4 regions of the Streptomyces sp. NPDC000345 genome follow, and region 2 is predicted to be linked to each of the others. Evidence: riboswitches for the same ligand, from Rfam matches in the RefSeq annotation. Region 2 holds a riboswitch; each other region holds the start of a gene.
What was found. A riboswitch is a leader RNA that binds a small molecule or an ion and turns the genes downstream of it on or off. The one in region 2 is predicted to bind cobalamin.
Positions count from the first base shown of each region.

Region 1: linked by a shared signal. The riboswitch ahead of ACFY30_RS00955 (ribonucleoside-diphosphate reductase subunit alpha) and the one ahead of ACFY30_RS15855 (HoxN/HupN/NixA family nickel/cobalt transporter) in region 2 are both predicted to bind cobalamin.
Region 3: linked by a shared signal. The riboswitch ahead of ACFY30_RS20395 (cobalamin biosynthesis protein) and the one ahead of ACFY30_RS15855 (HoxN/HupN/NixA family nickel/cobalt transporter) in region 2 are both predicted to bind cobalamin.
Region 4: linked by a shared signal. The riboswitch ahead of ACFY30_RS13730 (prenyltransferase/squalene oxidase repeat-containing protein) and the one ahead of ACFY30_RS15855 (HoxN/HupN/NixA family nickel/cobalt transporter) in region 2 are both predicted to bind cobalamin.

Region 1 is NZ_JBIAZE010000001.1:199,854-203,267, forward strand. Features, by position in the region: gene mctP (monocarboxylate uptake permease MctP) at 1-1,357, shown strand, start outside; gene ACFY30_RS00950 (GNAT family N-acetyltransferase) at 1,452-1,958, shown strand; cobalamin riboswitch at 1,998-2,147, shown strand; gene ACFY30_RS00955 (ribonucleoside-diphosphate reductase subunit alpha) at 2,270-3,414, shown strand, end outside.
Region 2 is NZ_JBIAZE010000006.1:23,493-26,906, forward strand. Features, by position in the region: gene ACFY30_RS15855 (HoxN/HupN/NixA family nickel/cobalt transporter) at 1-1,074, opposite strand, end outside; cobalamin riboswitch at 1,102-1,292, opposite strand; gene ACFY30_RS15860 (LAETG motif-containing sortase-dependent surface protein) at 1,351-2,307, opposite strand; gene ACFY30_RS15865 (glycoside hydrolase family 13 protein) at 2,555-3,414, shown strand, end outside.
Region 3 is NZ_JBIAZE010000008.1:61,594-65,007, reverse strand. Features, by position in the region: gene ACFY30_RS20400 (cobyric acid synthase) at 1-243, opposite strand, end outside; gene ACFY30_RS20395 (cobalamin biosynthesis protein) at 240-1,184, opposite strand; cobalamin riboswitch at 1,282-1,425, opposite strand; gene ACFY30_RS20390 (hypothetical protein) at 1,555-1,776, opposite strand; gene ACFY30_RS20385 (anion permease) at 1,811-3,046, opposite strand; gene ACFY30_RS20380 (class II aldolase/adducin family protein) at 3,303-3,414, shown strand, end outside.
Region 4 is NZ_JBIAZE010000005.1:136,049-139,462, forward strand. Features, by position in the region: gene ACFY30_RS13720 (MBL fold metallo-hydrolase) at 1-42, shown strand, start outside; gene ACFY30_RS13725 (nuclear transport factor 2 family protein) at 246-683, shown strand; cobalamin riboswitch at 743-876, shown strand; gene ACFY30_RS13730 (prenyltransferase/squalene oxidase repeat-containing protein) at 993-2,204, shown strand; gene ACFY30_RS13735 (SCO2322 family protein) at 2,201-2,824, shown strand; gene ACFY30_RS13740 (energy-coupling factor transporter transmembrane protein EcfT) at 2,817-3,414, shown strand, end outside.

The sequences.
Region 1 (3,414 bases), on a different contig from region 2:
CGTGTACCCGCTGATCTTCACGTTCCTGCCCCGCCTGTGGTCGGTCTCGCACAAGCACGGGTACGTGACGACCTCGGACTTCGTGCGCGGCCGCTGGGGCTCCAAGGGCCTGTCGCTGGCGGTGGCGCTGACCGGCATCCTGGCGACGATGCCCTACATCGCGCTGCAACTCGTGGGCATCCAGGCGGTGCTCGACGTGATGGGCGTCGGCGGCGGCGAGAACACGAACTGGTTCGTCAAGGACCTGCCGCTGCTGATCGCGTTCGGCGTGCTGGCCGCGTACACCTACTCGTCCGGTCTGCGGGCCCCCGCGCTGATCGCGTTCGTGAAGGACACGCTGATCTACATCGTCATCGCGGTGGCGATCATCTACATCCCGATCAAGCTGGGCGGCTTCGACGACATCTTCGCCAAGGCGGGCGAGGCGTTCGGCCAGACCAACCCGGCCACGGGCAAGCCGCGCGGCGCGCTGGCCCCGGCCGAACCCGGCCAGTGGACCTACGCCACCCTGGCCCTCGGCTCCGCGCTCGCGCTGTTCATGTACCCGCACTCCATCACCGCGACCCTCTCCTCCAAGAGCCGTGAGGTGATCCGCCGCAACACCACGATCCTGCCGCTGTACTCGCTGATGCTGGGCCTGCTGGCACTGCTGGGCTTCATGGCGATCGCCGCCGGGGTCAAGGTCACCAACGGACAGCTGGCCATCCCCCAGCTGTTCGAGAACATGTTCCCGGCGTGGTTCGCGGGTGTGGCGTTCGCGGCGATCGGCATCGGCGCCCTCGTGCCGGCGGCCATCATGTCGATCGCGGCCGCGAACCTGTTCACCCGCAACATCTACAAGGACTTCATCAAGCCGGACGCCACGCCCGCGCAGGAGACCAGGGTCTCCAAGCTGGTGTCCCTGCTGGTGAAGGTGGGTGCCCTGGTCTTCGTCCTGACCATGGACAAGACGGTCGCCATCAACTTCCAACTGCTGGGCGGCATCTGGATCCTGCAGACCTTCCCGGCCCTGGTCGGTGGCCTGTTCACCCGCTGGTTCCACCGCTGGGCGCTGCTCGCGGGCTGGGCGGTCGGCATGGTCTACGGCACGGTCGCCGCGTACGGCGTCGCCTCCCCCACCCAGAAGCACTTCGGCGGCTCGGCGAAGGAGATCCCGGGCATCGGCGAGATCGGCTACATCGGTCTCACCGCGTTCGTCCTCAATGTCGTCGTGACCGTGGTCCTGACCTTCGCCCTCAAGGCCGTGAAGGCTCCCGAGGGCATCGACGAGACCAGGCCGCAGGACTACACGGCGGACGCCGGGGACCCGGGGGTACAGGTGGAGCTGCCGCCGGCGACCGCCGGAGCGTCCCACTAGGCCCTGTCGTCACACCAGGGCCTGGGCAGGACCGTGGCGGACCGCCGGGAAATCCGGCGGCCCGCCGTCGTGTGCATGGGGCACACTGCGCGCCATGGACATCCGGATCAGGCAAGCGGAACCCGCCGAGTACGCCGCCCTCGGCGAGATGACGGCCCGTGCCTACCTCGAAGACGGCCTGCTCGACTACGGAGAGGGCGACGAGTACCTGCCCGTGCTGAAGGACGTGGCCGGGCGCGCGGCCGCCGCCGAGGTCCTCGTGGCCGTGGAGGGCGACCGGCTCCTCGGCGGAGTCACCTTCGTCCCCGGCCCCGGTCCCGTCGCCGACATCGCCCGTCCCGGCGAGACGGAGATCAGGGCGCTCGCCGTCGCGCGCGAGGCACGGGGCCGGGGCGCCGGTGAGGCCCTCGTGCGGAGCTGTGTCGACCGCGCCCGGGCCATGGAGGGCCGCACCGCCGTCGTCCTGTCGACCCAGCGCGCCATGCACGCCGCCCACCGCCTCTACGAGCGCCTCGGCTTCGTCCGCACACCGGAGCGGGACTGGAATCCCGTGCCGCACCTGGACGACATCACTCTCCTCACCTACAAGTTGACACTCTGAAACCACCCCGACACAACATCTGGGGGTGGCGTGACGGGTGAGCACAAGATGTATGCTCATGCTCGCTGTCGCCGCAGGGGAATCCGGTGCGAATCCGGAACTGTCCCGCAACGGTGTACTTGCGTGTGTACCCACCCGTGTCCGCACGCCTGTCCAGTCCGAGGACCTGTCGGCAGCGCACCCGGCCGTCCGGCTCGGGTGCCTTGACGTCCGGGCCTCGTGGAGTGGGCCGGTGGGCGCGACGCTGCGTGCGCTCGTGTGCTGCCCCCTGCTCCGCGCCAGGCCCCCTGCCGAGCGAGGGAGAGCCCCACGTGACCATCGCGCCAGCCGATCCGGTCTCAGCCGTCCTGCCGGAAACCGACGGTCCCGGTGCCGCGCTGCTGCGGACCCTGACCGAGCTGACCGCCGACCTCCCCGACGCCGACCCCGGCCGGGTCGCCGCCGCCGCGCTGCGCGGCCGGTCCGCCGGGGCGGACGAGACGGAGCTGCGCGAGCTGGCCACGGAGGCGGCCGCCGGCCTGATCTCCGAGGACCCCGCCTACTCCCGGCTGGCCGCCCGGCTGCTGACGATCAGCATCGCCACGGAGGCCGCCTCCCAGGGCGTCACCTCGTTCACCGGGTCCGTCGCCGTCGGTCACCGCGAGGGCCTCATCGCCGACCGCACCGCCGACTTCGTCCGGCTGCACGCGGCCCGGCTGGACGCGCTGACCGACCCGGCCGCCGACGACCGCTTCGGCTACTTCGGGCTCCGCACCCTGCACAGCCGCTACCTGCTGCGGCACCCGCACACCCGCAAGGTCGTCGAGACGCCCCAGCACTTCCTGCTGCGGGTGGCCTGCGGTCTCGCCGAGGACGACACCACCCGCGCCCTGGACGAGGTCGCGGCGCTCTACGGGCTCATGAGCCGCCTCGACTACCTGCCGTCCTCCCCCACCCTCTTCAACTCCGGCACCCGGCACCCCCAGATGTCGTCCTGCTACCTCCTCGACTCCCCGCTGGACGAGCTGGACTCGATCTACGACCGCTACCACCAGGTGGCCCGGCTCTCCAAGCACGCCGGCGGCATCGGGCTGTCGTACTCCCGGATCCGCAGCCGCGGTTCGCTGATCCGCGGCACCAACGGGCACTCCAACGGCATCGTCCCGTTCCTGAAGACCCTGGACGCCTCCGTCGCCGCCGTGAACCAGGGCGGCCGGCGCAAGGGCGCGGCCGCGGTCTACCTGGAGACCTGGCACTCCGACATCGAGGAGTTCCTGGAGCTGCGCGACAACACCGGTGAGGACGCCCGCCGTACCCACAACCTGAACCTCGCGCACTGGATCCCGGACGAGTTCATGCGCCGGGTCAACGCCGACGAGCAGTGGTCGCTGTTCTCCCCCTCCGACGTGCCCGAGCTGGTCGACCTGTGGGGCGAGGAGTTCGACGCCGCGTACCGCGGGGCGGAGGCGGCGGGGCT
Region 2 (3,414 bases):
CCAGCGCTCCTCCACCCTGGCGATCCGCCAGTAGGCGATCGCCGCCGCCCACACGAGCACGAACAGGCCGACGATGACGTATCCGACGTGGTCGAGGTCGAGCGCCGCGATCCGGCCGGTGACGCCGTCCGTCAGGCCGAACTTCTCGTGCAGGACGCCGACCAGCTCGATCGTGCCGATGAAGAAGGCGACGGCGACGGACAGTCCGGTGATGGCGAGGTTGTAGAAGACCTTGCGGACGGGGTGGGAGAACGCCCACTGGTAGGCGAAGTTCATGAAGGTGCCGTCGAGGGTGTCGAAGAGGCTCATCCCGGCGGCGAACAGGAGGGGCAGGCAGAGGATCGCGTACCAGGGCAGTCCGGCCGCCGCCCCGGAGCCCGCCATCACCATCAGGGTGACTTCGGTGGCGGTGTCGAAGCCGAGTCCGAAGAGGAAGCCGAGCGGGAACATCTGCCCGGGCCGGGAGACGGACTTGGTCAGCCGGCCGAGGATCCGGTTCATGAACCCGCGGGAGTCCAGGTGCTGTTCCAGCTCCCGCTCGTCGTACGTCCCCGACCGCATCGCCCGGAAGACGCGCAGGATCCCCGTCAGGGCGACGAGGTTGAGGGCGGCGATGAGGTAGAGGAACGTGCCGGAGACGGTCGTGCCGAGGAAGCCGAGGACCTGGTGGGTGCGTGAGTCCTCGTTCATCACCGTGCCGGCGAGCCGGGTGCCGCCGGCGATGAGCGCGGCGAGGAGCACGACCACGCTGGAGTGCCCGAGGGCGAACCAGAACCCCACCGACACCGGCCGCTTGCCGTCCGCCATCAGCTTGCGGGTGGTGTTGTCGATCGCGGCGATGTGGTCGGCGTCGAAGGCGTGCCGCATGCCGAGGGTGTAGGCGGTGACGCCGAGTCCGATGCCGAAGGCCTTGTTCCCGACCTCGTAGTGACCGGGCGCGACGAGCAGGAAGAGGATGCCGAAGGCCAGTACGTGCAGGCCGGCTATGGCGGCCATCAGCCCCGCCGTCCTGACGGTGTCCTCGCGCCGCCATCGGAAGGCGGCGGCTCCGGGCAGGGCGACGGGCTCGGTCATGCGGTCACGCTCCAGCACCTCGTGGATCACTTCGTGAGATGCCGTGGCCGGTCTCCTGGCTGCGGGTGTCGACGCCTCCGGCCCGCCTTCCCGGCCGTCTCATGACGGCCAGTGGCTGTCCCGCGGGGGGACTCGGGCCGGGGACTCCCCGATCACAGTGGCGAGGGCCGCTCCGGTGTCGCACCGGATTCCCGAACACCACGACCCGCCCACCGTAACGTACGGCCGCCCCGGCTCCACGAGGGTGCCGGGGCGGCCGGGGCGGAGAGCTGCGGGTCAGGCGCGGGTCGCCCTGCGGCGGCGGGTGGCCACCACGATCGCCGCGCCGCCGAGCAGCAGGGCGGCGGCGCCGCCCGCGATCAGCGGGGTGGCGCTGTTCGCGCCGGTCTCGGCGAGGTCGCCACCGCCGCCGTGGGGCGTGGTGGCGGGGGCGGTGGTCGACTCGGAGGCGGACGGGGCCGGGGTGCCCGACTCCGACTCGGACTCCGACGCCGTCGGCGACGGGGTCGTGCTCTCGGACGACGAGTCCGACGGCGGGGCGGAGGAGGCGGGCGCCGACGGCGACTCACCGCCGCCGGCCGGCGGGGACGACGACGGCGGCTGCTCGGTGACCGTGCAGTCCTTCGTCCCGCCGTTCCACGCGGCGATCAGCTTGTCCTTGATGACCGGCCGGTCCGGTCCCTTGGGCAGGTCGCCGTGCTCGAAGCCGTCCTTCGCGTCGAGCTTGCCGTCGAACTTCACGGCACCGCGGTAGAGGTCGATCTGCGCGTAACAGCCCGCGTCGGGGACGGAGATGTCGAGCGTGTCGGTCTGCCCGGGCTTGACGGTCACCGAGTCGAAGTCGACGAAGACCTGCTCACCGGAGGTGCCGAAGGTGGCGCCGTGGGCGAGGTAGGAGGCCAGGGAGGCGGTGCAGGTGCTCGCGTCGCCGGCCGTGCGGACGCTGACGTGGACCTTGCCGTCCTGGGTCGGCTTGAGGTTCTGGTCGTCGACCCGCACCGAGTCGAAGAAGTTCTTGCCGTCGAGCGAGAACTGGCAGCGGTCGGTCCCCGTCTCGGTCCCCGCGCCGGTGCCCGGCTGGTAGTGACCGCCGGTGTTCCAGCCGTCCCCGCCGGGGGTGCCGGAGTGGGCCCAGGCGCCGGAGGCGGCGGCGACGGAGGCGGCGCAGAGGGTGAGCGAAGCGGCGCCCGTCCCCAGCAGGCGGCGCACGGTGACACGTCTCGCTATGGACATGCGGATCCATTCTTGGCGAATGCCAGGGCAAAGCCAGGGCTGATTGGTCAGATCAGAAGAAACACGGGGCCCTTCGGTCACAGGCGCCACAGTGTCCGCCCATCGTCGTGTGGACGTGAGAGCGCTGTCAACCTGGTGCAAACCCTGGGGAGTTCAAGCTTCCGTCACGACTTCATCACGTGCGGAACGATCCCCTCCGGACCGTCAGCACGTTCACTTTCCCGGCAACTTGGACAGACTCCCGTTCGTGACCGACATCTCCTCCCGCAACCCCGACTGGTGGCGCCAGGCCGTCGTCTACCAGGTGTACCCGCGCAGCTTCGCCGACGCCGACGGAGACGGTCTCGGCGACCTCCCGGGCGTCACCGACCGGCTGCCCCACCTCGCCGCCCTCGGCGTGGACGCGCTCTGGCTCAGCCCCTTCTACCCCTCCGAACTGGCCGACGGGGGCTACGACGTCGCCGACCACCGCGACGTCGACCCGCGCCTGGGCACCCTCGCGGACTTCGACGCGCTGGCCGCCGAGGCCCACCGCCTCGGACTGAAGGTGATCGTCGACCTCGTCCCCAACCACACCTCGCACCAGCACCCCTGGTTCCAGGAGGCCCTGGCCGCCCGCCCGGGCTCCCCGGCCCGCGACCGCTACGTCTTCCGCGAGGGACGCGGCGCGCACGGCGAACTCCCGCCCACCGACTGGCAGTCGGTCTTCGGCGGCAGCGCCTGGGAACGCGTCCCGGACGGCCAGTGGTACCTCCACCTCTTCGCCCGTCAGCAGCCCGACCTCAACTGGGACCACGAGGAGGTCCGCGAGGACTTCCGCACCACCCTGCGCTTCTGGTCCGACCGGGGCGTCGACGGCTTCCGCGTGGACGTGGCCCACGCCCTCGCCAAGGACCTCACCGAACCCCTCCGCGACCTCGGCGCGCCGGACCTGAGCGGCGAGCAGGCCCTCGCGCGGCTGCCTCATGGCACCCACCCGTTCTACGACCGCGACGAGGTCCACGAGATCTACCGCGACTGGCGCCGTGTCCTCGACGCCTACTCCCCGCCCCGCACGGCGGTCGCCGAGGCCTGGGTGCCGGGCGCCCGACGCACCCTGTACGCCCG
Region 3 (3,414 bases), on a different contig from region 2:
GGGCTTGAGCAGCACGGGATTCATGAGCGCGGTCGGCTCGACGCGGCAGGCCTGCGCCTGCATGGCCTGCGCCCGACCGATCTCGGCCCCTTCCTTCGTCACGAACGAATTCAGGGACATGTTCTGCGCCTTGAAGGGGGCGACCTTCACCCCCTGCCGCACCAGCCACCGGCAGATGCCCGCCGTGACGACGCTCTTGCCGGCGTCGGAGGTGGTACCGGCGACCAGGAGACCCCCGCTCATGAGCTCCGCCCCTTCGCGATGTGGCGCGCGGCGACGGTGACGCCGAGCGCGAGCAGGCCGACACGGCGGGAGAGCCGTACGGCGCGTTCGATGTCGTGGACGACGACGGCACGTCCCGCCGTCCCGTTGAGCACGGGCCGGTGCTCCACCCGCCCGCCGTAGGACAGGGTCCCGCCCAGCCGCACCCCGAGCGCACCGGCGAAGGAGGCCTCCACGGGACCGGCGTTGGGACTGGGATGCAGGCGGGCGTCGTCCCGCCAGGCCCGTACGGCGGCGCGCGGCCGGTCGCCGGCGACGGCGGCGAGGACGGCGGTCAGCCGCGCCCCCGGCCACCCGGCGAGGTCGTCGAGCCGCGCGGAGGCCCACCCGAACCGCCGGTACCGGGCCGACCTGTGCCCGACCATCGCGTCGAGGGTGTTGACGGCCCGGAACCCGAGCAGCCCCGGCACCCCGCCCACGGCGCCCCACACCAGGGCGCCCACCACGGCGTCGGAGGTGTTCTCGGCGACGGACTCGACGACGGCCCGTGCGATCCCGTCGGCGTCGAGGGCCTGCGGATCCCGCCCGCACAGATGGGGCAGCCGGGCCCGCGCGCCCTCGACGTCCCCCGCCTCCAGGGCGCGCCCGACGGCGCGGGCCTCGCGGGCGAGCGAGGTCCCGCCCACCACGGCCCAGGTGGCGGCGGAGGCGAGAGCGACGCAAGCGGCCGGGGAACGCCGTACGGCCCGGTCGGCGACGGCCCCGAGGACCACGGCCCCACCGGCGCAGACGACGGTGTGCAGGGCGCCCCACCCGCGGTGGTCCCGCCACAGCACCCGCTCCACGGCTCCGGCGGCCCGCCCGAACGCGGCGACCGGATGTCCCCGGCGCGGATCACCGAGGAGCAGGTCACCGAGGAGGCCGAGGGCGGCGCCGTACGCGTGAACGCGATCGGCACGCATCGGCTCAGCCGGCCGCGGGGTCGGGCAGCGAGCTGGTGCTGTACCTCAACGGCCGAGCGAGCATGGCGATATGTCCTCACTCAGGGTGTCCACGCCCTGGTTCGACGAGACCGGCGGCGAGAGTTCCTGGCTCCCGGGGTGGTGCACCCCGGTGACAGTGGCGGGACCGCGCCGGATTCGCACCGGCTTCCTCTTCTGCCGCCGTACATGGCTCCGGCAGTCCACCATGGCCCCGGAAGGGCCGTCAACTTGCCGTTGACCTGCGAGGCTGGAGTGTGCTGAGCCCCACACAGGGGTGGTTCCGGAGGTCACGGAAAAGGGGTGCGGGACGGCGATCCGTCCCGCACCCCGAGGTGTCCGAGCTGGTGGGTCAGGCCACGATCAGGGAGATCCCGTACGCCACCGCCGCCGCGCAGGCCGCGAAGCACGCGTAGGCGCCGGTGACCGCGAGGGTGGCGGAGCCGCCCTGTTCCGCGGCGCGTTCCTGACGGGACAGGCCCATGATGCCGAGGGTGAAGAGGGCCACCAGGGCCACGGTGATCACGAGGCTGACGCCGAAGACGGAGCCGAGGGCCGCCCAGTCGATCTTCATGCTGCTTCTCTTCCTTCGTACCGGGTGGGCGGGTTCAGACCGCGGGGGCCGTGGGCTCGGTGGCCGTGGCGGCCGGGGAGGGGATGGTGGCCGTCAGGCCCTCGGTGACCGTGCCGGCCGGAGGCGGGGCGACGGCGGCGATCGCCGTGGTGACGACGCCCGCCGGCTCCTCGGTCTCGTTGACGTTCGACGCGTCCACGACCTCGCGGCGGGAGATCTTCCAGATCGCCGCGCTGGAGGTGACGAGGAAGACCGCGACGACCGCCGTGCCCCAGTCGCCCAGGTTCGTGACCGACTCGGCCAGCGCGCCCACCAGGGCGGCCGCCGGGAGCGTCAGGCCCCAGGCCACGAACATCCGGGTCGCCGTGGACCAGCGGACCACGCCGCCCTTGCGGCCCAGCCCCGCGCCCATCACCGAACCGGAGACGGAGTGCGTGGTGGAGAGGGAGAAGCCGAGGTGGGAGGAGGCCAGGATGACCGTCGCCGCGCTGGTCTGGGCGGCGAAGCCCTGCTGCGGCTGAAGGTCGGTCAGGCCCTTGCCCATGGTGCGGATGATGCGCCAGCCGCCGAGGTAGGTGCCGAGCGCGATGGCCAGGCCGGCGGAGAGGATGACCCAGGTGGGCGGGTCGGAGTCGGGGGCGACGGCACCGCCGGCGACCAGGGCGAGGGTGATGATGCCCATCGTCTTCTGCGCGTCGTTCGTGCCGTGCGCGAGGGAGACCAGGCCGGCCGAGGCGATCTGGCCCGCGCGGTAGCCCTTGTCCGCCGCCTTGCCGTCGGCCTTCTTGCCGAGGGTGTAGGACAGGCGCGTCGCCAGCATCGCCGCGATGCCCGCGACCAGCGGGGCGGCGACCGCCGGGATCAGGACCTTGGTGACCAGGACGTCACCGTGGACCGCGCCCATGCCCGCGGAGGCGATGGTGGCGCCGATCAGACCGCCCATGAGGGCGTGGGAGGAGCTGGAGGGGAGGCCCACCAGCCAGGTCAGCAGGTTCCAGAGGATCGCGCCGACCAGGGCGGCGAAGATGACCTCGGGACGGATGCCGGTCTCGTCGACGAGACCCTTGGAGATCGTGTTGGCGACCTCCACCGAGAGGAATGCGCCCACAAGGTTGAGCACGGCGGACATGGCCACCGCGACCTTGGGCTTGAGTGCACCGGTGGAGATGGTCGTGGCCATCGCGTTGGCGGTGTCGTGAAAACCGTTCGTGAAATCGAACGCGAGTGCGGTTACCACCACAATCGCGAGGATCAGCGAGAAGTTTTCCATTTACCCAGGCAATCGTTCGAGGTCATTGGCTTGTTGAAGGTAGGCAATCTGGGTGAACGGAAGGTGAACTGGGGCAGGCATCGGGGTGTCCAAATGTGAGCGCCGCCACTCTGTCCGGCACGTCACCCCAAGCGGGGCCTGCCCCGCGCCGCCGGCGAACCCCGCCGGGCGGTCCGCGGAGCCGCGGAAAGAGATCCTGGTCACCTGATCGGCGGCCCTCCGGCCGACCCGGCGTCCCCCTGGCAGGATCGGGGGTATGGGCGAGCAGCGGCGTGACGGACGGCAGGCCCGGGACACCCCGGACCGCATACAGAACGCGGGCGGGGCGCCGGGAAGACGCGCGCTCCCGGAGGAGGCGCGGGCCTGGG
Region 4 (3,414 bases), on a different contig from region 2:
GCGGTGGCGGGGAGCGATCCGGTGACGTACGTGGCGGTGTGAACCTGGAACCGGGGCGGAGGCCGGGGCGGAGGCCGCCCGGGCCGGAGGCCGGGTGACGGTGACGGTCCGGTGCGTGGAGCCCGGTGACGGGCCGCGTGAAGGTCCGCTGTGAGCGGCGCCGTTCACGGAGGCGAACCATGCCGTTCACGACACGGCCCTACGGTGCTCCCACACCCCTCCCGGACCCTCAGGTGGCGACACCCATGGACCCGATCGAGCAGCTTCTCGCCGAACGAGCCTGCCAGCGCCTGCTCCTCGACCTCGTCCGCCGTCTCGACCTCGGCGAACCCGGCTCCGTGGCCGAGCTGTTCACCGAGGACGGCACGTGGACATGGCCCGAGGGCGACCGGCTGGTCCAGGGCCGCGCCGCCCTGCGCGCCCACTTCGGCTCCCCCGCCGACCGCGACGCCCGCCGGCTGATGGCCGACGTCCGCGTCCAGGTGACGTCCCCGGACACGGCGAGGGCGACCTCGTACTTCACCACGTACCGCGTGGACGACGGCCCCGGCATCCGGGAGACCGCGCCGCCGGTCCGCATAGGCCACTACGAGGACACCCTCCACCGCACGCCCGACGGCTCCTGGCTCCTGGCGGCCCGCACGCTGCGCCTGCCCTTCGACGGCCCGACCCCCCGACTCTGACCGGCCGGGGCGCGGGGCCCCGGGGTGCCCTCACAGGCTCCCCTCAGGCGGTCGGCTACCTGCGGGTAGAGTGACCGCGTCGTCATCACACCCGTACGGGGGGAAGCCGGTGCAATTCCGGCGCTGACCCGCAACCGTGAACCACCGCGCCGGTGGTGAGCCGGACTGCCCCGTGCGGACGTTGACCGGCTCACGTGCGCGGCAGCCCGCCGTCGCACGGCACCGTCGAGGTCTACGGAGCCGAGCCGCCGGGATGTCCCGTGCTGCCCGGCTCCCGGACCTCCCGACCGGGAGAGGCACCCGCCGATCATGAAGTTCCGCCACAGCGCCGCGGCCCTGGCCGCCACCACCGCCGCAGTCCTGGGTGCCGCCGTCCCGTCCGTCGCCGCCACCCCCACGCCGTCGGCCGCGATACCCGACGGCCTGTACGGCACCGCCGACCCGACGTACGACGGCGTGTGGCGCCAGTCGCTGGCGCTGCTCGCGCAGGACACCGTGGGCGTGGTCCCCGCCGACCGGGCCGTCGCGTGGCTGGCGGGGCAGCAGTGCGCCAACGGGGCGTTCGCGCCGTTCCGCGCCGACACCACCAAGGCCTGCGCCGCCGGACTCCAGGTCGACACCAACAGCACCGCCGCCGCCGTCCAGGCGCTGGCCGCCGTCGGCGGGCACGACGGCGTGACCGGCAAGGCCGTCACCTGGCTGAAGTCCGCGCAGAACACCGACGGCGGCTGGGGCTACTCCCCCGGCGGGGCCAGCGACGCCAACTCGACGTCCGTCGTCATCGGCGCGCTGACCGCCGTGGGAGAGAAGCCGGCGGATGTCCGCAAGGGCGGCCGGTCCCCGTACGACGCCCTGATGAAGCTCGCCCTGCCGTGCGAGGGCGAGGGCGCGGGCGCCTTCGCCTACCAGCCGGACAAGAAGGGCGGGCTGGCCGCCAACGCGGACGCGACGGCCGCGGGCGTGGTGGGCGCGCTCGGCAGGGGCCTGGTGGTGACCTCGGGCAAGGAGGCGGCCGCGGCCTGCGCCGACGCCGACCGGCCGACGCCGGGGCAGGTGGCGGCCAACGGCGCCTCCTACCTCGCGCGGGCGCTCGCCGGGAACGGGTACCTCACCTCCGTCCTCCCCGGCGCGCAGGACCAGCCCGACTACGGCAACACCGCCGACGCGGTGGTCGCGCTCGCCGCGCAGGGCGGGGCCGCCCAGGCCACGAAGCCCCTGCGGTGGCTGGAGCGGAACTCCGCGGCCTGGGCGCGGCAGAGCGGCCCCGCCGCGTACGCCCAGCTCATCTTCGCGGCACACGCCACGGGCACCGACCCCCGCGACTTCGGCGGCACCGACCTGGTCGCGAAGCTCAACGCGACGGGTCCCGCGCCGCAGGCCACGGAGAACGCGGCGGAGAAGCCGGACCGGAAGGACGAGGGCGACGACGGGTACGGCACGTGGTGGACCATCGGTGTCTTCCTCGTCGCCGGTGTCGGCATCGGCTTCCTGATCAGCGGCCGCAGGAAGCAGCAGCCGTGAGGCGCCGCCGCTGCGTCCTGCTCCTCGCCGCGCTGTTCCTGACCCTGGCGGGCACCGGCCCGGCCCACGCCACCGGCTACCGCTACTGGTCCTTCTGGGAACGCGCCGGCGGCCACTGGTCGTACGCCACCCAGGGGCCGGGCACCGCCCGCCCCTCCGACGGCGACGTCCAGGGCTTCCGCTTCGCGGTCAGCGCGGACTCCGAGGACGCGTCCCGGCCCCGGGGCGCGGCCTCCTTCGGCGCGATCTGCGCGCGGACGCCCGCGAAGTCCGGCACGAAGCGGGTGGCCCTGGTCATCGACTTCGGCACCCGGCGGGACGCCCCGTCCGGCGCGACCCCGCCCGCCCCGCGCCGGGCCTGCGCCCGGGTCTCCCCCGAGGCCACGACGGCAGAGGCCCTGGCCTCCGTCGCCAAGCCCCTCCGCTACGACACGAACGCCCTGCTGTGCGCGATCGCGGGGTACCCGAGGACGGGGTGCGGGGAGCAGGTGTCGGCGCGGCCCGAGGCGGAGCCCGACCCCGACGGCGGGCCGTCGGTGGGCGTGTACGCGGGCGCGGCGGTGGTGGCGGTCCTGGCAGCGGCAGCGGTCCGGCAGGCCCGGCGGCGCGGGAATGCGTGACGAGCGCGGCCGCGGGCAGGCGTACCGCCGGGGCGGCACGGGTGGGCGGCGCGGGTCCCTCCGCCCGGACGGAGCCGGGAGCGGAGGCGGCACCCCGCAAGCGCGGGCCGGCGCCGTCTCACGGCACCCCCGCTCCACCCAGTCGGCTCCGGCCGGCGCCGTCTCGCGGCAGCCCCGCTCCGCCCCGCCGGCTCCGGCCGCCGCTTTCGCCCCCGCCCGGTTCCACCCCGCCGCCTGGTGGCTCTGGTCCCTCTCCCTCGGCACCGCCGCGACCCGCACCACCAACCCCCTCCTCCTCGCGCTCCTCCTCACCACCTCCGCCTACGTCGTGGTCACCTGCCGCCCCCGAACCCCCGCCCCCTGGGCCCGCTCCTACCCCGCCTTCCTCAAACTCGCCCTCGCCGTCATAGCCATCCGCCTCCTGTTCACCCTCACCCTCGGCTCCGCCGTCCCCGGCACCCACACCCTGCTCACCCTCCCCGAAGTCCCCCTCCCGGCCTGGGCCCAGGGCATCCGTCTCGGCGGACGGGTGACCGCCGAAGCCCTTCTGTTCTCCCTCTACGACGCCCTCCGCCTCGCCACCCTGCTGG